One region of the Streptomyces sp. NPDC053665 genome, then DNA from elsewhere that is predicted to be linked to it. Evidence: riboswitches for the same ligand, from Rfam matches in the RefSeq annotation. Region 1 holds a riboswitch; each other region holds the start of a gene.
What was found. A riboswitch is a leader RNA that binds a small molecule or an ion and turns the genes downstream of it on or off. The one in region 1 is predicted to bind cyclic di-AMP.
Positions count from the first base shown of each region.

Region 2: another riboswitch for cyclic di-AMP. It lies ahead of ACZ6ZN_RS26195 (transglycosylase family protein); the one in region 1 lies ahead of ACZ6ZN_RS20135 (M23 family metallopeptidase).
Region 3: another riboswitch for cyclic di-AMP. It lies ahead of ACZ6ZN_RS13505 (transglycosylase SLT domain-containing protein); the one in region 1 lies ahead of ACZ6ZN_RS20135 (M23 family metallopeptidase).
Region 4: another riboswitch for cyclic di-AMP. It lies ahead of ACZ6ZN_RS14345 (C40 family peptidase); the one in region 1 lies ahead of ACZ6ZN_RS20135 (M23 family metallopeptidase).

Region 1 covers NZ_JBVJKK010000005.1:20,135-25,490, forward strand. Annotated here, with positions in the region: gene trmB (tRNA (guanosine(46)-N7)-methyltransferase TrmB) at 1-168, shown strand, start outside; gene ACZ6ZN_RS20125 (PrsW family intramembrane metalloprotease) at 226-1,590, shown strand; gene ACZ6ZN_RS20130 (aldo/keto reductase) at 1,734-2,687, opposite strand; gene ACZ6ZN_RS20135 (M23 family metallopeptidase) at 2,859-3,890, opposite strand; cyclic di-AMP (ydaO/yuaA leader) riboswitch at 3,903-4,058, opposite strand; tRNA gene ACZ6ZN_RS20140 (tRNA-Met) at 4,405-4,478, opposite strand; gene ACZ6ZN_RS20145 (dihydrofolate reductase family protein) at 4,545-5,356, opposite strand, start outside.
Region 2 covers NZ_JBVJKK010000007.1:82,983-88,338, reverse strand. Annotated here, with positions in the region: gene ACZ6ZN_RS26205 (cytochrome P450 family protein) at 1-1,096, shown strand, start outside; gene ACZ6ZN_RS26200 (transglycosylase family protein) at 1,276-2,274, shown strand; cyclic di-AMP (ydaO/yuaA leader) riboswitch at 2,503-2,669, shown strand; gene ACZ6ZN_RS26195 (transglycosylase family protein) at 2,674-3,393, shown strand; gene eno (phosphopyruvate hydratase) at 3,793-5,073, shown strand; gene ACZ6ZN_RS26185 (FtsB family cell division protein) at 5,188-5,356, shown strand, end outside.
Region 3 covers NZ_JBVJKK010000003.1:125,867-131,222, forward strand. Annotated here, with positions in the region: gene ACZ6ZN_RS13485 (polysaccharide deacetylase family protein) at 1-64, opposite strand, end outside; gene ACZ6ZN_RS13490 (glycosyltransferase family 2 protein) at 181-1,467, opposite strand; gene ACZ6ZN_RS13495 (GNAT family N-acetyltransferase) at 1,489-2,559, opposite strand; gene ACZ6ZN_RS13500 (HAD family hydrolase) at 2,746-3,594, shown strand; gene ACZ6ZN_RS13505 (transglycosylase SLT domain-containing protein) at 3,558-4,358, opposite strand; cyclic di-AMP (ydaO/yuaA leader) riboswitch at 4,362-4,531, opposite strand; gene ACZ6ZN_RS13510 (polyprenyl synthetase family protein) at 5,039-5,356, shown strand, end outside.
Region 4 covers NZ_JBVJKK010000003.1:297,064-302,419, reverse strand. Annotated here, with positions in the region: gene ACZ6ZN_RS14355 (M23 family metallopeptidase) at 1-96, shown strand, start outside; gene pcrA (DNA helicase PcrA) at 182-2,665, opposite strand; cyclic di-AMP (ydaO/yuaA leader) riboswitch at 2,979-3,152, shown strand; gene ACZ6ZN_RS14345 (C40 family peptidase) at 3,161-4,330, shown strand; gene ACZ6ZN_RS14340 (SLAC1 family transporter) at 4,408-5,349, shown strand; gene ACZ6ZN_RS14335 (hypothetical protein) at 5,327-5,356, opposite strand, start outside.

The DNA.
Region 1 (5,356 bases):
CCCGACTTCGAGAACACCCAGGCCGACGGCGGTTTCGCCCCGCGCCCCGACTTCCGGCCGCTGACCCGTTTCGAGGGCCAGGGACTGGACAAGGGACATGTCGTGAACGACCTCCTGTTCCGGCGCGTACCACACGCGGACCAACCCCAGCCCTCCGCCGGCGCCTGACCGCGCCCGTCACCTCCCGCCTGCGGACGGCGCCCCTCCGTCGTTAGGGTCGAAGCCGTGGCCACCAGTTCCCCGTTTCCGTATCCCAGCGGACCCGCCGACGGCACCCCCGTCGGCGGGTCCCTGCGGCACGCGCACTGGTGGCAGCGCCCCTGGGTGCGCTACGGCGCGCCCAGCACCCTCCTCGCGATATCCGGCCTGGTCATCCTCGCCCTGGTGCGCGAGGAGACCGGCACGGAAGGGTTCCTGGTCGGGCTGGGCCTGGCCGTCCTCCCGGTCCCCCTGCTGCTGGCGTCGTTCCGCTGGCTGGACCGGGTCGAACCGGGCCCCTGGCGGAACCTGCTGTTCTGCTTCGCCTGGGGCGCCTGCGCGGCGGCGCTGATAGCGATCGTCGCCAACAGCTTCGCGACGAGATGGATAGCCACGGCCACCGCGGACCCGTCCAGCGCGGACACGCTCGGCGCGACGGTGATAGCGCCGGTGGTCGAGGAGTCCGCCAAGGCGGCGGCCGTCCTGCTGGTCTTCCTGTTCCGGCGCCGCGACTTCACCGGGATCATCGACGGCGTCGTCGTGGCCGGCGTCACGGCGACCGGCTTCGCGTTCACCGAGAACATCCTCTACCTGGGCACCGCCTTCGGCACGGACCAGATGACCGGCGGCACGGGCATCGCGTCCGTCACGGCGGCGACCTTCTTCGTCCGCATCATCATGTCGCCGTTCGCCCACCCCCTGTTCACGGTCCTCACCGGCATCGGCTTCGGCGTCGCCGCGCTCGCCGGGGACCGCGCCCGGTTCCGCCGGGTGGCGTTCCCGCTCGCCGGGCTGCTGCTGGCGATGGGCATGCACGCGATGTGGAACGGCTCCGCGTCGTTCGGCGAGTACGGCTTCTTCGCCGTGTACGCGGCGTTCATGGTGCCGATCTTCGGCCTGCTGACCTGGCTGGTGATCTGGACCCGGCAACGGGAGCTGCGGACCGTGCGCGAGGAGTTGCCCGCGTACGCGGTGGCCGGCTGGCTGGACCCGGCGGAGCCGTACGCGCTGGGCTCGATGCGGGCCCGGCGGATCGCCCGCGCCCACGCCCGGCGCCACGCGGGCAGGGCCGCGGCGCGCGAGGTGGCCCGGTACGAGGCGTACGCGACGTCCCTCGCGTTCCTCCGGCACCGGGCCCGCCGCGGCCGGGCCGGCGCCGGGTTCACCGTCCGCGAGCAGGAACTGCTCGGCGAGCTGTGGCGGCGCCGGGAGGCGGCCCGCCCGGCCCTGGTCCACGCGGCCCGGGTGACCTCCCCGCCACCCCCGGCGATGGCGCCGCCCTGGCCGGTGCACGGGGTGTACGGCGCATACGGCGCAAACAGCGCGCACGGCGCGTACGGCCAGCCCCACCGGCCGGCTCCCCACCCGGCGTACAACCCCTACCGCTCCTGAGCCGCCACGGAGCCGCTACTGAGCCGCTCCAAAACCGCCGCTCAGCCACCACGCAGCCACCACTCAGCCACCACGCAGCCACCACGCAGCCGCCGCTGAGCCGCCACGCAGCCGTCGCTGAGCCGCCGCTCCCCCTCGCTCCGTCAGGCGGAGGCCTCGTCGAGCCGGGCGGTCTCCGCCTCCGTCAGGGTCAGCCGCGCCACCCCCACCAGCGCCGGCAGCTGCTCCACCGTCCGCGCGGAGGCGATCGGCGCGACGACGGTCGGCCGGGCGGCGAGCCACGCCAGGGCGACCGTCGCCACCGGCACCTCGTGCGCCGCGGCGATCTCGTCGAGCGCGTCGAGCACCCGGCGCCCGCGCTCCGTCTCCAGGTGCCTGGCCGCGCCCCCGGCCCGCGCGCTCTCGACGGTCGTGCCGGGCCGGTACTTGCCCGTGAGGAAGCCCGACGCGAGGGCGTAGTACGGCACGGCCGCGAGGCCGCTGCGCTCGGCGAGGTCCTGGAGCCCGCCCTCGTAGGTGTCGCGGGAGACCAGGTTGTAGTGGGGCTGGAGGGCGACGTAGCGGGCCAGTCCCTCGCGGTCGGAGAACTCCAGGGACTCCCGCAGCCGCTCCGCGGAGATGTTGGAGGCGGCGATGTGCCGCACCTTGCCGGCCTTCACGAGCGCGTCGAGGGCGCCGATGATCTCCTCGACGGGCACCTCGGGCCGGTCGTAGTGGGTGTAGTACAGGTCGATGTGGTCGGTACCCAGCCGGCGCAGGGAGGCGTCGGCGGCGGCCTTGATGGTGGCGGCGGACAGCCCCTGGAAGTCGGGGTGCTGGCTCACCTTCGTGGCGACGACGACCTCGGAGCGGTTCCCGCGCGCCCGGAGCCACCGGCCGAGGATGGTCTCGGACTCACCGCCCCGGTTGCCGTCGACCCACGCCGAGTAGACGTCGGCGGTGTCGACGAAGTTGCCACCGGCCGCGGTGTAGGCGTCGAGGACGGCGAAGGACCGGTCCTCGTCGGCGGTCCAGCCGAAGACGTTGCCGCCGAGGGCGAGCGGGAAGACCTCGAGGTCGGAGGAGCCGAGCTTGCGCAGAGTCGTCGTAGCAGTCATACCCGGCGTCAACGACCGTACGGAACGGCCCATTCCGGGAGCCGCACAAAACCCGGGCAAACAAACCCGGGCAAACGAACCCGGGCAAACACCCCGGTCACCGAAAACCGGCAGCCCTGACGCCGGGGGGTCGTCGTCAGGGCTGCCGGTGCTTCGACGGGCGCGGTGCGTCTACGGGGTGAGTCCCTTGCCCCGCAGCCACGCCATGGGGTCGATGCCGCTCGCGGAGCCGCTGGAGTGGACTTCGAGGTGGAGGTGGGCGCCGGTGACGTTGCCGGTGGCGCCGACGCGGCCGATGACGTCGCCCGTGCCGACCTTCTGGCCGACGCTGACGCCGATCGACGACTGGTGCGCGTACCAGATCTCGGTGCCGTCATCGAGGGTGAGGACGGTCTTGTAGCCGTAGGAGCCGTTCCAGCCCGCCTCGGTGATGGTGCCGCTGTGGACCGCCTTGATCGGCGTGCCCGTGGGGGCGGCGAAGTCGAGGCCGGTGTGGTAGCCGGAGGACCAGTAGGCGCCGGCCTGGCCGAAGGTGGAGGTGAGGGTGTACGAGGAGGTCGGCAGCGTGTACTGCTTCGCGAGGGCGGCGAGCCGCTCGGCCTCGGCCTTCTTCTCGGCCGCCTCCTCCGCCTTCTTCTTCGCCTCGGCGGCCTTGGCCTTGGCCTCCTTCTCGGCCTTGGCGACGGCCTCCTGGGCCGCCTTCTCGGCGGCGGCCGCGGCGTCCTGGGCGGCCTTGGTGTCGATCTGGTCCTGCTGGTGCTCGACCTGGGCCATGATCCGGGCGCGCAGGGCCTCACCGGCGCCGTCGGTGCCCGGCTCGGCCTCGGCGGTCGTGGTGCCCAGGCTGCTGAGCGGGGTGGCGGAACCTTCGGGGGTGTCGTCGTCCGAGAGGAGGGAACCCACCGAGGGAAGGTCCGGGACGGAGATCGACACCGGCGGCTTGCCGGTCTGGGCGCTGGCCATGCCGCCCGCGCCGACGGCGGCTATGACGCCGACACCGAGGACGGTGGAGCTGCGGGCGAGTCCTCCGCCGCGCTGCTTGGAGACGCGGTGCCGGCCACGGACGGGGCGGATGGACTCCGCGGTGGGGTTCCACTCCTGGAACGGGCCCTCGTCGGTGCGCTGACGGCCGAAGCCGAAGGTCTCGGGGTCGCGCTGGTCCGCCGCGAACGGGGCAGCGGGGGCAGGCCGGTTGGACGCCACGTGGGCGTGCTCCTTTCCTTCCTTCTCGCCTACCGGGTTAGCTGACGGGTTCGGAGCAGGAAGGTCTCCTACGCGCGTATACCTGCCGTGCTGCCACGGCGGCATCCGCCCGATTCACCCCAAGTGGTGGTTCCCCGGTTCCCTCGCGGGATTCGGCGCGTGCGCACGGAGCCGCCTTCTGTGACGGCTGGGACGACCGCGCTGCGTTATCGAACGTTAATGGATGGCGCGGTGCGTATTCCAGCGCTTCCGCTTGATCATTAACCTTTTTCGCGCGGACCAACCTGCCATGACCGGGGTGAATCGGGCGAGTTGACCGCCTCCCGGGCCTCGCACGGTACTTGACGGTGTGTCAGTTGTTATGCGCTGTGAGGCGGTTCACTCACCGTGTGTGACGGCCGGTCGACGGCTGGAGGGAAACGGCCCGGAAGGCCGGAGAGAAAAGGCCCATGAGGCCGGAGGGACGACGCATCGAGGGCCGGAACCCTTTCGGATTCCGGCCCTCGGCCTTCAGTAGCGGGGACAGGATTTGAACCTGCGACCTCTGGGTTATGAGCCCAGCGAGCTACCGAGCTGCTCCACCCCGCGTCGTTGTGTTCACCAGTGTACGCCATCCGCGGGACGCCTCGCGCACACCCCGTACCGGTGCTGCGCTCAGGTCACCAGATGCCGGTTCGGCGCCTTGGCCCGCTCCTCGTGCTCGGACAGGACGACGACCTGCGCTCCCCCGGCGGCCAGGACTCCGCTGCCGTCGGCCCCGGCCACGAAGGTGTCCGGCTCGCGCCAGGCCGTGACGACCCGCCGCACGCCCGCGTCGAGGATCAGCCGGGCGCAGGGTGCCGGGCGCGAGGCGCGGCGGGCGCAGGGTTCGAGGCTGCTGTAGACGGTCGCCCCGGCCAGCCTGGGGTCGGCCGGGTCGAGCTTGGCCAGGGCCGCCTCCTCGGCGTGCACGACCGGGTCGCCGCCCTCGCGTGAGTGGCCGCGGGCCAGTTCGGTGCCGTCGGCCGCGACCACCACCGCCCCGACGCTGAACGCGGTCCCGGAGGGCGGGCAGTGCTCCGCCAGCTCGCAGGCCGCGGCCAGCCAGTGATGGTCGGCGGCGACCGGGAGCGGCCCGGTGCCGGGGGCGGTCGGTTCGTAGCGCATCAGGACGACGTCCTCGATCCGGCGGGTGTCGAGCAGCCGCAGCCGGCCGGGCGGGTAGCCGCCGGGGCCGAAGAGGCGGGGCGCGGCGGGGTCGCCCACGAAGAGCGGGGCGAGGACCAGCTGGATCTCGTCGGCGAGCTCCTGGGTGAGCAGCTGGGTGTGGATCAGGCCGCCGCCCTCGACCATCAGCCGCCGCACGCCCCGCACGTCGTGCAGGTGGGTGAGGAGCCGGCGCCAGTCGAGGCGCGCGCCCAGGGGGACGACGTCGGTGGCGAGGCCGAGGGCGCGGGCGCGCCGCGCGCCCTCGTCGGTGGTGTAGA
Region 2 (5,356 bases), on a different contig from region 1:
GACGCTCGCCGACCCCCGGCTCTCCAAGAACCCGGCGCACCACGACGAACCGGCCCACGCCAAGGGCAAGACCGGGATCCCGGGGGAGCGCAAGGCGGAGCTGATGACGCACCTGCTGAACATCGACCCGCCGGACCACACCCGGCTGCGGCGGCTGGTGTCCAAGGCGTTCACGCCCCGCCGGGTCGCCGAGTTCGCCCCCCGGGTGCAGGAGCTGACCGACGGCCTCATCGACCGGTTCGCGCGGACGGGGTCGGCGGACCTCATCCACGAGTTCGCCTTCCCGCTGCCCATCTACGCCATCTGCGACCTGCTAGGCGTCCCCCGCGAGGACCAGGACGACTTCCGCGTCTGGGCGGGCATGATGATCCGTCACCAGGGCGGGCCCCGCGGCGGCGTCGCCCGCTCGGTGAAGAAGATGCGCGGCTACCTCGCCGAGCTGATCCACCGCAAGCGCCAGGTGCTGCCCGACGAACCGGCCCCCGGCGAGGACCTCATCTCCGGGCTCATCCGCGCCTCCGACCACGGTGAGCACCTCACCGAGAACGAGGCGGCGGCCATGGCGTTCATCCTGCTGTTCGCCGGGTTCGAGACGACCGTCAACCTCATCGGCAACGGCACCTACGCCCTGCTCACCCACCCCGGGCAGCGGGCCCGCCTCCAGGCGTCCCTCGCCGCCGGGGAGCAGGACCTGCTGGCCACCGGCGTGGAGGAACTGCTGCGCTACGACGGCCCCGTCGAGCTCGCGACCTGGCGCTTCGCCACGCAGCCGCTGACGGTCGGCGGGCAGCGCATCGAGGCCGGCGACCCGGTCCTGGTGGTGCTGGCGGCCGCGGACCGGGACCCGGAGCGGTTCGCCGAGCCGGACACGCTGGACCTGTCCCGCCGGGACAACCAGCACCTCGGGTACGGCCACGGCATCCACTACTGTCTCGGCGCCCCGCTAGCCCGGCTGGAGGGCCAGACCGCCCTCGCCACGCTGCTGACGCGCCTGCCCGACCTCCGGCTCGCGGCCGACCCGGACGAGCTGCGCTGGCGCGGCGGGCTCATCATGCGGGGGCTGCGGACCCTCCCGGTGGAGTTCACTCCGGTGTGACGGCCGCCATGACCAGCGAGCGCTCCCGCCAAACATGACACGCCGTCATGTCTGTGATCTTCACGTGATCTGCGCGGCATGAACTTGTGACAAGTGATCGTCTGCCTATACGTTCACCCATCAACGCGGCCCGGAGACGGCGCCGCGCGGGTCACTGCTGTCTTGCGAAAGGTCTCCGTATGCTCTCCGGGAACGGTCGTCACCGTCGCCCCCGCCAGGCTCCGGCTCTCCTCGTCGCGGCCGGAGTGACCGGCTCCGCCATCGCGATCCCGCTCCTCGGGGCCTCCGGTGCCAGCGCTGCGGACGGCGCCACCTGGGACCGGATCGCGGACTGCGAGACCGGCGGGGCCTGGAGCCAGAACAGCGGCAACGGCTACTACGGCGGCCTCGCGCTCTCCCAGGAGGACTGGGAGAGTCACGGCGGTCTCGACTACGCCGCGAGCGCCGATCTGGCCAGCCGTTCGCAGCAGATAGCCGTGGCCGAGAGAATCCTCGCCGAACAGGGGGTCGGCGCCTGGCACACCTGCGGGCTCCTCTCCGGCCTCGAGAAGGGTGCGTCGGGTTCGGGCGATGCGTCCGGCTCGTCCGGCTCGTCCGGTGACTCCGCTCCGACGGACTCGCCCGGACTGCTCGACTCGCTCGGATCCTCCGGGTCCTCCGCCTCGCCCTCCCCGTCCGCATCGTCCCCGTCGTCTTCCCCGTCCGGCTCGGCGTCACCTGACGCTTCGTCGGCATCTCGGGGCGAATCGGATGATTCCGGTACATCGCGCGCCTCTCGCAGTGCCGATCGGGGGTCGGCCGGCTCGCGGTCGGCCACGCCCGAGAGCGAGGCATCCGGCAAGTCCCGCCCGAGCGACGGCTCCTCGGCCGCGGCGGACACCGGTTCCGGCCGGCACCGCGGCCCCAGTGCCGACGAGAGCACCGAGTCCGCGGACGGCGCTGCGAACGGGTCCTCGGGGCGCCACGCCTCGCGCGACGAGAAGGGCTCCGACGAGAAGTCGGAGGGCGCCTACATCGTCGGCGTCGGGGACAGCGCCTGGTCCATCGCCGACTCCCTCCGGATCGACGGGGGATGGGACGAGTTGTACGCCGGGGGCGAGAAGGCCGCCGACAGCGATGCGGAGCCCGTTCTGCCCGGTCAGACGCTTACCGCAGAGGACGAAACGGACGGGAAGTAGCCGTTCGGGCAGTGCGGGAACGGCGGCGGAAGTCGCCCCGAATCGACGCGAGTTCACGCCATGTTTCGCGGCCTATGTCCCGTATAAACGTGGTGAGAGATAGGTCTCAGAAGCCTTGATCGTCTTTGAAATTCCGGCGATCGCCTGTCTACGGTCGTGACCGCTCGCCACCGCGAGCCCCGGCGGCCGCAACGCCGAATCCTGCCAGCGGCCGTACGGGAACAGTCGTCGCGTCAAGCGCCGTAGGCAGGAGCGGGGGACCCAAGGTAGGTGCCCGACCGGCTCGTTGAGCCGGAAGGGCTAGGGGTGGAGCCGCGTCCCGTGAGGGACGTGGCCGGGCAACTCAACCGGCCCGAACCCGACAGCTCACCTCGCAGGCGTCGGTGAGGGGATCCATCCATGCTGTTTTCCGGCAAGGGCAAGCACCGTCGTCCGTCCAAGGCCACTCGCGCCATCGCCGTCGCCGGTGTCGCCTCCGCCGCCGTCGCCGCTCCGCTGATGGCGGCCGGCAACGCCTCCGCCGCCACCGCCTCCGAGTGGGACGCCGTCGCCCAGTGCGAGTCCGGCGGCAACTGGTCCATCAACACCGGCAACGGCTACTACGGCGGTCTGCAGTTCTCCGCCTCCACGTGGGCCGGTTACGGCGGCACGCAGTACGCCTCCACCGCCGACAAGGCCTCGAAGGCGCAGCAGATCGAGATCGCCGAGAAGGTCCTCGCCAGCCAGGGCAAGGGTGCCTGGCCGGTCTGCGGCAAGGGCCTGTCGAGCGCCGGTTACACCGGCGGCGGTTCCACCGACTCCGGCAGCTCCGCCGGCTCCTCGCAGCAGAACCAGCAGAGCCAGCAGAACCAGCAGGGCACCGAGTCCCGCGAGACCGAGCAGCAGCCGGCCTCCCGTTCCGACGAGCGCCCGGCCGCCAAGAAGACCGTCACCACCCCGACCGGCAAGAAGGTCAAGAAGGGCGACGGCGAGTACAAGGTCGTCAAGGGCGACACCCTCAGCTCGATCGCGGCCGAGGAGAAGGTCAAGGGCGGCTGGGAGAAGCTGTTCCGGCTGAACAAGGACATCGTCGAGGACGCCAACCTCATCTACCCGGGCCAGCAGCTGCACCTGAAGTAAGCAGCAGCTCCCACCGCCGCAGGGCGGTCCGCACCGCACACCCGCGGTCCGGCCGCCCGGCGGCCCCGCCCTCGCGGGAGGCCCTCGCCCTGACAGGCGGCCCCCCGCCGCACGGGCGGGACCCCCGTCCCCACGGGCTCCCCGCCCCGGTGCGCGTTCCCCCGTACGCACCGGGGCGGGGTCATGTCCGCCCGGGCTCCGGGGGCCGAGTTTCGGCCCGTTGCGGCGAACCGCCTTTGTTCCGTTCGGAAACAATTTACTCTCGGTTCTGTCCATGGGGTGGGCGACCCGGTGGCCGATCGCCCCGGGCCGGTTAGGCTCATGTCGCGAGCCACCGGGCCCGCACCCCGCCGGGTCCACGCGACCCGCGTCACCGCGTCACATAAGAAGGAGATGCTCGTGCCGTCCATCGACGTCGTCGTAGCCCGGGAAATCCTGGACTCCCGAGGCAACCCCACGGTCGAGGTCGAGGTCGGCCTCGACGACGGCAGCACCGGCCGTGCCGCCGTCCCGTCCGGCGCCTCCACGGGCGCCTTCGAGGCCATCGAGCTCCGCGACGGCGACTCGAACCGCTACCTCGGCAAGGGTGTGGAGAAGGCCGTCCTCGCGGTCATCGAGCAGATCGGCCCGGAGCTGGTCGGTTACGACGCCACCGAGCAGCGCCTGATCGACCAGGCGATGTTCGACCTGGACGCCACCGACAACAAGGGCTCGCTCGGCGCCAACGCCATCCTCGGCGTCTCCCTCGCCGTCGCCCACGCCGCCTCCGAGGCCAGCGACCTGCCGCTGTTCCGCTACCTGGGCGGCCCGAACGCGCACCTGCTGCCGGTGCCGATGATGAACATCCTGAACGGCGGCTCGCACGCCGACTCCAACGTGGACATCCAGGAGTTCATGATCGCGCCGATCGGCGCGGAGTCCTTCTCCGAGGCCCTGCGCTGGGGCGCCGAGGTCTACCACACGCTGAAGAAGGTCCTGAAGGGCAAGGGCCTGGCCACCGGCCTCGGCGACGAGGGCGGCTTCGCCCCGAACCTCGGCTCCAACCGCGAGGCCCTCGACCTCATCCTCGAGGCCATCAAGGAAGCCGGCTACACCCCCGGCGAGCAGATCGCCCTCGCGCTCGACGTGGCCGCCTCCGAGTTCTACAAGGACGGCGTCTACACCTTCGAGGGCAAGGAGCGCTCGGCGGCCGAGATGACCGAGTACTACGCGGAGCTCGTGGACGCGTACCCGCTCGTCTCCATCGAGGACCCGCTGTTCGAGGACGACTGGGAGGGCTGGAAGACCATCACCGCCAAGCTCGGTGACAAGGTCCAGCTCGTCGGCGACGACCTGTTCGTCACCAACCCCGAGCGTCTCGCCCGCGGCATCGAGGAGGGCGCCGCCAACGCCCTGCTGGTGAAGGTGAACCAGATCGGCTCGCTGACCGAGACCCTGGACGCCGTGGAGCTCGCCCAGCGCAACGGCTTCAAGTGCATGATGTCCCACCGCTCCGGCGAGACCGAGGACGTCACCATCGCCGACCTGGCCGTCGCCACCAACTGCGGCCAGATCAAGACCGGCGCCCCGGCCCGCTCCGAGCGCGTCGCCAAGTACAACCAGCTGCTGCGCATCGAGGAGATCCTCGACGACGCCGCGGTCTACGCCGGCCGCAGCGCCTTCCCGCGCTTCAAGGGCTGACGGCGACAGACCCGGCTCGTCGGCAGCAGCGTCGTACGTACGTCCCCGGACTCGGTCCCGTACCGTGTCCGGGGACGTACGCGCGTATGACGGTGGAGCGGGAGGCGGACTGACATGGCCGTGAAGGACCGGGACCGGTTCTCCACCGCGACCAGGATCCGGCTGCTCGGTGAGCAGACCGCGGCCCGGGTCTACCGCTCCCAGACCAGGCGCCAGGCCCGCCGCTCCCGGCTGACCGGCCGGGCGGCGCTGCTCGCGCTGGTGCTGTGCTCGCTGATCGTGG
Region 3 (5,356 bases), on a different contig from region 1:
GCGTCACCGTGAACTCGGCGATCCAGTCCGGCGGATCGTCGCGGACGCAGTGGTAGAGGAACACCGGGACGACCGCGCGGCCCCCCGTCCCGTCCGCCGTGCCGTCCCCCGTCCCGTCCCGTGTGCCGTCCGCCGTACCGTCCCCCGTGCCCGGTCCCGTCCGGTCCCCGCCGCCCGTCCTCATCTCGCCCCCCGCGCCGCCGCCCGCAGCGCCCGCCGCGCCCTGAGGTAGCCGACCGGGCCGTAGAGCATGCCCCGGCGCTGCAACCGGGACAGCCGTCGCGGCCAGGGGTGGGTCCGCACGTCGTGGTCGCCCGGTGTGCCCCCGCCCGGCGTCTCACGGACGGCCGTCAGCGCGCGGGCGTGGGCGAGGCCGCGCGGCAGCCGCGCGAGGAACGCCGGCAGCAGCCCGGGCCGGTTCACCAGGACCGCCGTGAGGTAGGCGGTGAGCCCGGCCCCGTAGCCGTAGGCCTGGGTCTCCAGGTCCCGCCAGGTCTCCCGGTGGTGGTGCCAGACCAGGGCGTACGGCGTGTAGTGCAGCCGGTGGCCCTGGGCCAGGACGCGGACGAAGCCGTACAGGTCGTCCCCGCCCCGGGCGGCCGTCCCCGCCCCGGTGGCCGGGTCGAAACCGCCCACCTCGCGCAGCACCCGGGTCCGGAACGCCATGTTGGCGCCGGAGCCGAACCGCCCCGCCGTGAACGGGAACAGCGGCTCGTCGCCCGGGGGCCTCGCCGGGTCGTACGTCCTCGGGGTGAATCCCTTGGCGAAGCCGCCGTGGCTCTCCAGCAGCACCTGGGCCGGGGTGGTGAGCCGCGCGGGCAGGATCAGGCCGGTGGCGCAGCCGAGCCGGGCGTCCGCGGAGAACGGCGCGGTCAGCTCGGTCAGCCAGCGCGGGTCGGCGACCACGTCGTCGTCGGTGAAGGCCACCACCTCGCCCGTCACGGCGGCCAGCCCCGCGTTGTGCGCGGCTGCGAGCCCCGGAACGGGCTCGCAGACGTACCGCACGCGCTCGGCGTACTTCCGCTCGATCAGCTCCCGCGTCCCGTCCGTCACGGGCGCGTTGTCGACGACGACGATCTCGAAGCGCGGGTGGTCCTGCGCCAGCAGGGAGTCCAGCGCCCTGGCCAGGTGCCCGGTGCGTTCCCGCGTGGCCACCACGACGCTCGTGGACGGCGGCGCCCCGAGCCGCTCCGGCTCCTCGCCGGGTGCCGCCGCGCACTCCACCGCCGCCCGGGCCGCCAGCACGGCCTTCGGGTCCGCCCCCTCGGGTACCCGTGCGAGCAGCGTGCCCACGGGCCTGCCGCCCTTGCGCACCAGCACGAACACCTCGCCGGACGTCACCGGCGCACTGCCCGGACCCGGGACGAGCACCGCCTCCTCGGCACCCAGGTCCAGCTCGGCGACCTGCACCGCCCCGACGGCCAGGAACCGCCGTATCTCTACCCGCGCACGTGCCGTACGGGCCATGCGCCCTCCCCCCCACTCGTGTCAGGTACGGCGCAGCCGGGCCGCGCCCTTCAGGGTCCGTGCCGCCAGTGCCGCCAGCCGCGGCCGGGCGCGGACGAAGCCGTGCGCGCGGCGTACCGGCTCACGGCGCAGCCAGTGCAGTGCCGCGCCCGCCCCCGGCCGCAGCACCGCGCCCTCGTACACGGGCAGTTCGCCCGTCTTCAGTGCGTCCTTGTACTCGGCGGCGCCCCGCCCCAGGTCGAGGGTGGTGACGCCCTCGGCCGCCGCCGCCTCGGCCATGCGCAGATGCAGCACCAGACCGGGCGAGAACCTGGCGAACTCCGGGTCGTAGGCCGGGAACCAGCAGGCCAGGACCGAGGCCGAACGCAGTCCGAAGTGCGCCGCGACGGGCCGCTCACCGGCGTACAGCACGGACAGCGTGCCGCTGCACTGCGCGGCCCGGGTCCGGGCCAGCTGCCCGACGAGCCGGGTGATCCACTCCTGTGCGAACCGGTCCCGGCGGCCGGTCCTGCGGTACTGCGCCGACTTCCACTCCATGAGCGTGCGCAGCGCGGCCGGGTCGCGTTCGTCGAACACGAACCGCAGGGCGCCCACCTGCCGGCCCAGCCGGCGCTCCTTGGCCAGGGTCGTCTTGAGGAACTTCGGCGACTGGCCGCGCAGCACCGACTCGTAGGTCTCGTAGCCCTTCTCCACGTCGATGACGAACGTGGCGTGCTCCTCGGCCGCGTGCCCGACGAACAGCCGCTGCCCCGCCTCCAGGTTGTCGAAGGCGAAACTCGACAGCGAGCAGGCCCGCAGCAGTTCGCCCGTCTCCAGTGCCAGACCCGGCCGCAGGACGGCGCCCTGGGCGTCGGAGACACCGAGCCCGATGGCCCGGCCCTGCCCCAACGGGCCCCGCTCGTACGGCAGGAAGCCGACCGGTTCGGCCCCGTCCCGCACCACGGCGACGCGGGCCTGTGGCCTCACCCGGCCGACGGCCTCGGTGAACTCCGGTTCCATGAAGGGGTTGCGCGGCGCCCCCGATGCGGCGCGCAGCGCACGCCAGCGCTCCCGTTCCTCTTCACCGAGCTCCCCGGGCCCGGCCACACGAATGCGTCCACTGCTCAACCCGACCCCCCGATCAAGTCCCCCCTGGACACAGGGAAGGTACCGCCCGGGACGGTCCCTCGGGTAGGTAGCGGAGCAAGTTGTTGCCAACCGGTGCAGAGGCCCTCAACCGGGCAATCGGCGTCCGCCGCGCGATGAAACGAAGGGGCCCGCTGTCCGTATTCTCTGATCATGGCCGCACCCCTCGCGTATTCACTCATCGCCACTGATCTGGACGGGACGTTGCTGCGCGGCGACGACACCCTGTCCGACCGGTCTCTCGCCGTGCTCGCGCGGGTGGCGGACGCCGGCGCCCAGCACCTCGTGGTGACGGGCCGCCCGGCGCCGAGAGTGCGGCCGCTCCTGGACGACCTGCGCTGCACGGGGCTCGCGGTGTGCGGGCAGGGCGCGCAGGTGTACGACGCCGGCGCGGACCGGCTGCTGTGGTCCATCACGCTGGACCGGGAACTCGCGGAGACGGCCCTCGGCAAGATCGAGGCCGAAGTGGGTCAGGTGTACGCGGCGGTCGACCAGGACGGCGTGGACGGCCTGACGCTGATCGAGCCGGGCTACCTCATGCCGCACCCGACCCTGCCCGCCGTGCGGGTCGACCGGCGCGACGACCTGTGGGGCGAGCCGATCAGCAAGGTGCTGCTGCGCCATCCCTACCTGTCGGACGACGAACTGGCGGCGACGGCCCGGTCGGTGGTCGGCTCACTGGCGACGGTGACGATGTCCGGGCCGGGCACGGTGGAGTTGCAGCCGTGCGGGGTGACCAAGGCGACGGGGCTGGCGCTGGCCGCCGAGCACCTGGGGCTGCGGCCCGCGGACACCCTGGCCTTCGGTGACATGCCCAACGACATCCCGATGTTCGACTGGGCCGCCCGCGGGGTGGCGATGGCCAACGCCCATCCCGAGCTGAAGGCGGTGGCCGACGAGGTCACCGCGTCGAACGAGGACGACGGCATCGCCGTCGTCCTCGAGCGACTGCTGGACGAGGCGGCTCAGTACGGGCCGTTGACGTTGTCGATCGAGCCGTAGCGGTCGGCCGCGTAGTTGCAGGCCGCCGTGATGTTGGCGACCGGGTCGTACGGGTCGAAGGGGGTGCCGTCCACGTGGTACGCGGCGAAGGTCGGGTCGATGACCTGGAGCAGGCCCTTGGACGGGGTGCCCGCGACCGCGTTCGAGTCCCAGTTGTTGATCGCCAGGGGGTTGCCGGACGACTCGCGCATGATGTTGCGGTGGATGCCGTCGTAGGAGCCCGGGATCCCCTTCTGCGCCATGATGTCCAGCGCCTCGCGGATCCAGCCGTCCAGGTTGTCCGCGTAGGTCTTCGTCGAGGCCTGGGTGGCCTGGGCGACGCCGCCGGCGGGCTTCGCGGCCGGCTGGGCGGCGGGCTTCGCGGCCGACTCGGCCGGGGCCGGCGACGTGGTCGCCTTCTTCTCCGGGGCGGCGGCCTCGGCGCCCTTCACCTTCAGCTTCAGACCGGGGTGGATCAGCTTCGGGTTGTCGCCGACGGCGGCGCGGTTGTCCTTGTACAGCTGCTTCCAGCCGCCCTGGACGTCGTACGTGTCGGCGATGCGGTAGAGCGTGTCGCCCTTGGTCACGGTGTACGTGAGCGACTTCGCGGGCTGGGCGGCCTGCGGCAGGACGTGCGCGGCGGGCGCGCTCTGCGGCTCGGCGGCGACGGCGTGGGCCGCGCCGAGGAGCGGGAGGGCCAGGGCCGCCCCGCCGGTGCCGGCTGCGACGACACCACGGGTGATCGGGTTCCTTCGGGGGCGACGGTGCGTGCCTCGTCCGGGCATGGCGATGTTCCTCTCCGGCGCCTGCGAGGTGAGCTGTCGGGTTCGGGCCGGGAGGTGCCCGGCCGCGTACGGCACCGTGTGCCGTGCGCGGCTTCACCCCGAGCCGTTCCGCTGTGCGGACCGGCGACTTACCTGGGTCCCCCGCTCCTGCCCTGCGTGAGTGATCGGTTGATGGGTGTCCGGGCGGTGGCAGGATTCGGCGTCCGCCGGACAGGGCCGGAACGTATGCGAGAGCACATGTCGGGAACAAGCACGGGAGTCACATATGACGCTTGTTGACCTTGGTCGACCGGTATGGGGCACCTTGATCCTTTGCGTTCGCCAAGGCTCAACTCGCTTTCCCGGTGCGGCCGTACGTGTCGCCTTCCAAGGTCGGGCGTGAAAGGGTGGGGGTGACCCAACTCACTGATCACGTCTCGTGGAGCAAATTCCGCAAACAAGGATTTGCATACTCAGAAGGGCAAATCCGGCATGAGCCGCTTGCTCCGGGTAAGTCGATAAATGTCTGTTCTTATGACCTGATCGAAAACATCGCGGTCCTGATCGGATACCACCCGGCCTGTAACCATGGGCGCTGGCGGTGATCGAAACGTGACCGGATACGCTGACTCGAGTGAGGGCAGCGACCTATCGACAATCCGCGTAAGCACCGCCAGACACCAGCAGACAGGAGACCCCTCGTGACCGACGTCGGGCCGTTCGGGCTGAGCGTGCGGGACCAGGCTCTGGAAGCCGATGTCCAGGCCGGACTGACGGCTGTCGAGGAAGGCTTGCTCGAGGCCACCAAGAGCGAGGTGCCCTTCATCACGGAGGCCGCCCAGCACCTGGTGCGCGCCGGCGGCAAGCGGTTCAGGCCGCTGCTGGTGATGCTCGCCGCCCAGTTCGGCGACCGGCACGCGCCGGGCATCGTGCCCTCGGCGGTCGTCGTCGAGCTCACCCACCTCGCCACGCTGTACCACGACGACGTGATGGACGAGGCCGCCGTGCGCCGCGGCGTC
Region 4 (5,356 bases), on a different contig from region 1:
ACCGGTCCGCACCTGCACTTCGAGGTGCGTCCGGGCGGCGGCTCGGCGATCGACCCGCTCCCGTGGCTGCGCAGCCACGGCATCAACCCGGCCTGACCGTCCGGCCGCCGGGGGCGCCCCGGCGGTTCCCGGCGCCCGGCTCCCGCCCGCGGCGTGCGAACGGGAGCCTCCGCTCAGCGGATCAGAGCTTCTCCACCGGCGCGTAGCGCAGCAGCAGCCGCTTGGGCTTGGTGTCGCCGAAGTCGATCGTCGCCTCGGCGTTCGCTCCCGTGCCCTTGACCGCGACGACCGTGCCGAGGCCGAACTGGTCGTGGGTGACCCGGTCCCCCACGGTCAGCGCCACCACCGGCTTCTCGGCGGTGCGGCGCGTGGCGAAGCCGGAGGCGCCGGACGCCGAGGAGCGCGAGCGGGACGAGGACAGGGAGGCCGCGACCGCGGAGACCGGCCCGGAGGACGCGGGCACGGTCGCACCCGTGCGCTTCCACTCGACGTGGGCCGGCGGGATCTCCTCCAGGAACCGGGAGGGCGGGTTGTACGAGGGCTGGCCCCAGGCGCTGCGCAGGGTGGACCGCGTCAGATACAGCCGCTCCCGGGCGCGCGTGATCCCGACGTAGGCCAGGCGGCGCTCCTCCTCCAGTTCCTTGTTCTCCCCCAGGGCGCGCATGTGGGGGAAGACGCCGTCCTCCATGCCGGTGAGGAAGACGACCGGGAACTCCAGGCCCTTGGCGGTGTGCAGGGTCATCAGCGTGATGACGCCGTCGCCGTCCTCCTCGTCGGGGATCTGGTCGGAGTCGGCGACCAGGGCGACCTGTTCGAGGAAGTCGGACAGCGTGCCGCCGGTCTCCGCGTCCTCGCCGCGCTCCTGCTCGAACTCCATGGCGACGGCGGCGAGTTCCTGGAGGTTCTCGATCCGGGTCTCGTCCTGCGGGTCGGTGGACGCCTGGAGTTCGGCCAGGTAGCCGGTGCGCTCCAGCACGGCCTCCAGGACGGTGGCAGGCCCGGCGCCGGACTCGACGATCGTGCGGAGGTCCTCCATCAGCGTGTTGAACCGCTTGACGGCGTTGGTGGAGCGCGCGGCCATGCCGTACGCCTCGTCGACGCGCTTGAGCGCCTGCGGGAAGCTGATCTTCTCGCGCTGGGACAGGGCGTCGATCATCGCCTCGGCGCGGTCGCCGATGCCCCGCTTGGGGACGTTGAGGATCCGGCGCAGCGGCACCGAGTCCTCGGGGTTGGACAGCACGCGCAGGTAGGCCAGGACGTCCCGGACCTCCTTGCGCTCGTAGAAGCGCACGCCGCCGACGACCTTGTAGGGCAGGCCGACGCGGATGAAGACCTCTTCGAAGACACGGGACTGGGCGTTGGTGCGGTAGAAGACCGCGACGTCGCCCGCCTTGGCCTCGCCGGCGTCGGTGAGGCGGTCTATCTCGTCGGCGACGAACTGCGCCTCGTCGTGCTCGGTGTCGGCGACGTAGCCGGTGATCCGCGCACCGGTGCCCGCGTTGGTCCACAGGTTCTTGGGGCGGCGGGACTCGTTGCGCTCGATGACGGCGTTGGCCGCGGACAGGATGGTCTGCGTGGAGCGGTAGTTCTGCTCGAGCAGGATCGTCGTCGCGTCCGGGTAGTCCTCCTCGAACTGGAGGATGTTGCGGATCGTCGCGCCGCGGAAGGCGTAGATCGACTGGTCGGCGTCGCCCACCACGCACAGCTCGGCGGGCGGCACCTCGGCCTCGGGCGGTACGTCGACCGGGTGCTCGGAGGTGCCGACCAGCTCGCGCACGAGGGCGTACTGGGCGTGGTTGGTGTCCTGGTACTCGTCGACCAGGACGTGGCGGAAGCGGCGGCGGTAGTGCTCGGCGACGTCCGGGAAGGCGCGCAGCAGGTTGACCGTCGTCATGATCAGGTCGTCGAAGTCGAGGGCGTTCGCCTCGCGCAGCCGCGACTGGTACATGGCGTAGGCCTGGGCGAGGGTCTTCTCGAAACCGTCGGTGGCCTGGGCGGCGAAGTCCTCCTCGTCGATCAGCTCGTTCTTCAGGTTGCTGATCTTGGCGCTGAAGGACTTGGGCGGGAAGCGCTTGGGGTCGAGGTCCAGGTCGCGGCAGACCAGGGCCATGAGGCGCTTGGAGTCGGCGGCGTCGTAGATCGAGAAGGAGGAGGTGAAGCCGAGCTTCTTGCTCTCCCGGCGCAGGATGCGCACGCACGCGCTGTGGAAGGTCATGACCCACATGGCGTTGGCGCGCGGGCCGACGAGCTGCTCGACGCGCTCCTTCATCTCGCCGGCGGCCTTGTTGGTGAAGGTGATCGCGAGGATCTGCCCCGGGTGCACGTGCCGCTCGGCCAGCAGGTGGGCGATGCGGTGGGTGAGCACGCGGGTCTTGCCGGAGCCGGCGCCGGCGACGATGAGCAGCGGGGAGCCGGAGTGGACGACGGCGGCCCGCTGGTTGTCGTTGAGCCCTTCCAGCAGCGCGGCGGCGTCGATCACCGGGCGGGGGGCGCCGTCCCGGTAGTGGGTGTCGCGGTCCGGCGGCACGTCGAACTTCCCGCCGAACAGATCGTCCGGAAGCGGCTCCGGAGCGTGATCGTCCTCGGGGGGCGGCGGGGGCTCGTCCGCGGGGCCCCGCTGGGCCTGGAGGCTCGCCAGGAAGTTGTCGTCAAAGAGGCTGCTCATCGCTCTCCGAGTCTAGGGCGCCCCACTGACAGTCCGCCGCCACCCCGGAGACATCGCCCCGGGCACCGGCGGGGCGGCCGGGCCCGTGGCGCGATGTCACCCTCCAGCGCCGCATGATCACGTTCCGCTATGTCCGCAACAATCCCGGGCAAATCAGGACCGAGCCGCCTGGATCGTTCACTCCGAGCAACGCTCCCCGGGAAGGTCACGAAAATGTATCGGGCATATCACCCATCAACCTTCACAGAGGCCACACGAGTTGGCTACCGTGCGACCAGGCCGCACGACCGTTTCCGGCGAACGTCGCCGGGCCGCGCGGCCTCCGCCGAGTCCGGTGTGCCGCAGCGGCAGCCGGAGCCGGGGACCCAACCGAGAACCCCGGGGTGAATCGGCCCGCCTCCTGATCCGGAGAAGGCCGTAGGGCAACCCTTCCGAACCACCCGCCCGAACCCGACAGCTAACCCGGTAGGCGGACGATGGAAGGAGTCGCCTCCCTTGGCGTCGCACCGCAAGTCGCGTCCCACCGGTTCGCGCGTGGCAGGCATACGGACCCCCGCCCTGGCAACGGCGGCCCTCACCTCCGTGGCCCTGCTGTCCCAGTCGGCCAACGCCGCCCCCGAGGCCGACGACAAGCCCAGCCTCGAAGAAGTCGAGAAGAAAGTCGACGACCTGTACCGCCAGGCCGAGTCGGCGACCGAGAAGTACAACGGGGCCAAGGAGAAGACCGCCAAGCAGCGCAAGCGCGTCGACACCCTCCTCGACGACGTCGCGCAGCGCGCCGGGAAGCTCAACGAGGCGCGCGAGAAGCTCGGCTCCTACGCCTCCGCCCAGTACCGCACGGGGGCGGCCGCGCCGGAGACGGCGACGTTCCTGCTCGCGGACACCCCGCAGGACTACTTCGACCAGACCCAGCTGATGGACCGGATGACCGGCCGCCAGAAGGAAGCGGTCGACGACTTCGTCACCCAGCAGTCCGAGACGATGACGAAGCGCCGGGAGGCCACCGAGAGCCTGGAGAAGCTCACCGACGCCCAGGGCGACCTGAAGGCGGCCAAGGCGACCGTCCAGCGCAAGCTGGCCGACGCCCGCGCGCTGATGTCGCGGCTGACCGCCGAGGAGAAGGCGCGGCTCGCGGCCATCGAGCAGGAGAAGCAGCGGGAAGCCGCCCGCCGGGCCGCCGAGCTGGCCCGGCAGCAGACCGCGCAGGAGCAGACCCAGCGCGAGGAGGCCCCCCGGCAGGAGAGCGGCTCGCCGTCGCAGGACTCCGGCTCGCCCTCCACGCCGGCCCCGGTGGACTCCTCGTACGCCACCAAGGCGGACAAGGCCCTGGCGTTCGCGCGCGCCCAGATCGGCAAGCCGTACGTCTGGGGTGCCGTCGGTCCCGGCTCCTACGACTGCTCGGGCCTCACCCAGGCCGCCTGGAAGGCCGCCGGCGTCACCCTCCCGCGCACGACCTACGACCAGGTCGACGCCGGCACCACCGTCCCGGTGTCCCAGGCCCGGCCGGGCGACCTGGTCTTCTTCTACGACGACGTCACGCACGTCGGGCTGTACATCGGCAACGGCATGATGATCCACGCGCCGAAGCCGGGCACGTACGTGCGCGAGGAGTCGGTCTACTACGACGGCGAGTCGGCGATCCACAGCGTGGTGCGGCCCGCCTGAGCGGACACGGACGTTTTTGAGGGGCACGCGCGCGTGCCCCTCACCTCCGGCGCGCGTTGCTCTCTAGCATCGGCGCTATGTCCGGTCCCTCCCCGTTTGCCACCTGGTGGGCGACGTATGCGCTGGCGACCGGCACCGTGTCGGTCGGTCTCGACTCCGCGGGTCACGCCACCCTCTCCCGCGTCGTGCTGGCCCTGGCCTGCGGGGCGTGGCTGGTGTCGGCCGTGAGCCTGCTGCAGCGGGCACGCGGCGCGTGGCGGGCGGAGGTGCCGGCGGTGTTCACCACCGCGGCGGCCGCCGCCCTCCTCGGCACCGGTTTCACCGCCGCGGGTCTGCGGTCCGTGGGCTGGGCGCTGCTGGCCCTGTCCGCGCTGGTCTGGGCGGTGCTGCTGGCCGTGGAGGTCGGCGGCCGGCGGGGAACGGTGTTCCTGCGGTGTGTGGCCACCCAGTGCCTCGCCGTGCTGGCGGCGGCCCTGGCCGCGGCCGAGTCGCTGGCCTGGCCGGCCCACGCGGCCCTGGTGCTGCTGTGGCTGGGGCTCGCGCTGTACGGCTTCGCCCTGTTCCGCTTCCAGCCACGGCAGGTGGAGGAGGGGCGCGGCGACCACTGGTTCGCGGAGGGCGCGCTGGCGGTCTCGGCGCTGGCCGGGGCGCAACTGCTGTCCGCCGACAGCTCCCGCCTCTACCTGTGGAACGAGGACGACGGCGACGCCCTGCGCAACACCGCCGTCACCCTGCTCGTGCTCGCCGCGGTCGCCTGCGTCGCCCTGCTGGTCGCCGAGCTGTTCTGGCCGCGGCACCACTACGACGCGCGGCGCTGGGCGACCGTGTTCTGCTGGGCCGTGACGGCGACGGCCACCCTGGAGGTCGCCACGGCGCTCGACGTCGCCTGGCTGGACGTCGCCGGCCAGGCGCTGCTGTGGGCGGCCGTGGCCGCGTGGCTCGCCTGCACCGTCTGGGCGGCCGCCTCGGCCCGGGCCGGCGCCCGGCCCTCCCGGGTCAGGTCCAGAGCACGGCGATGAAGACGTT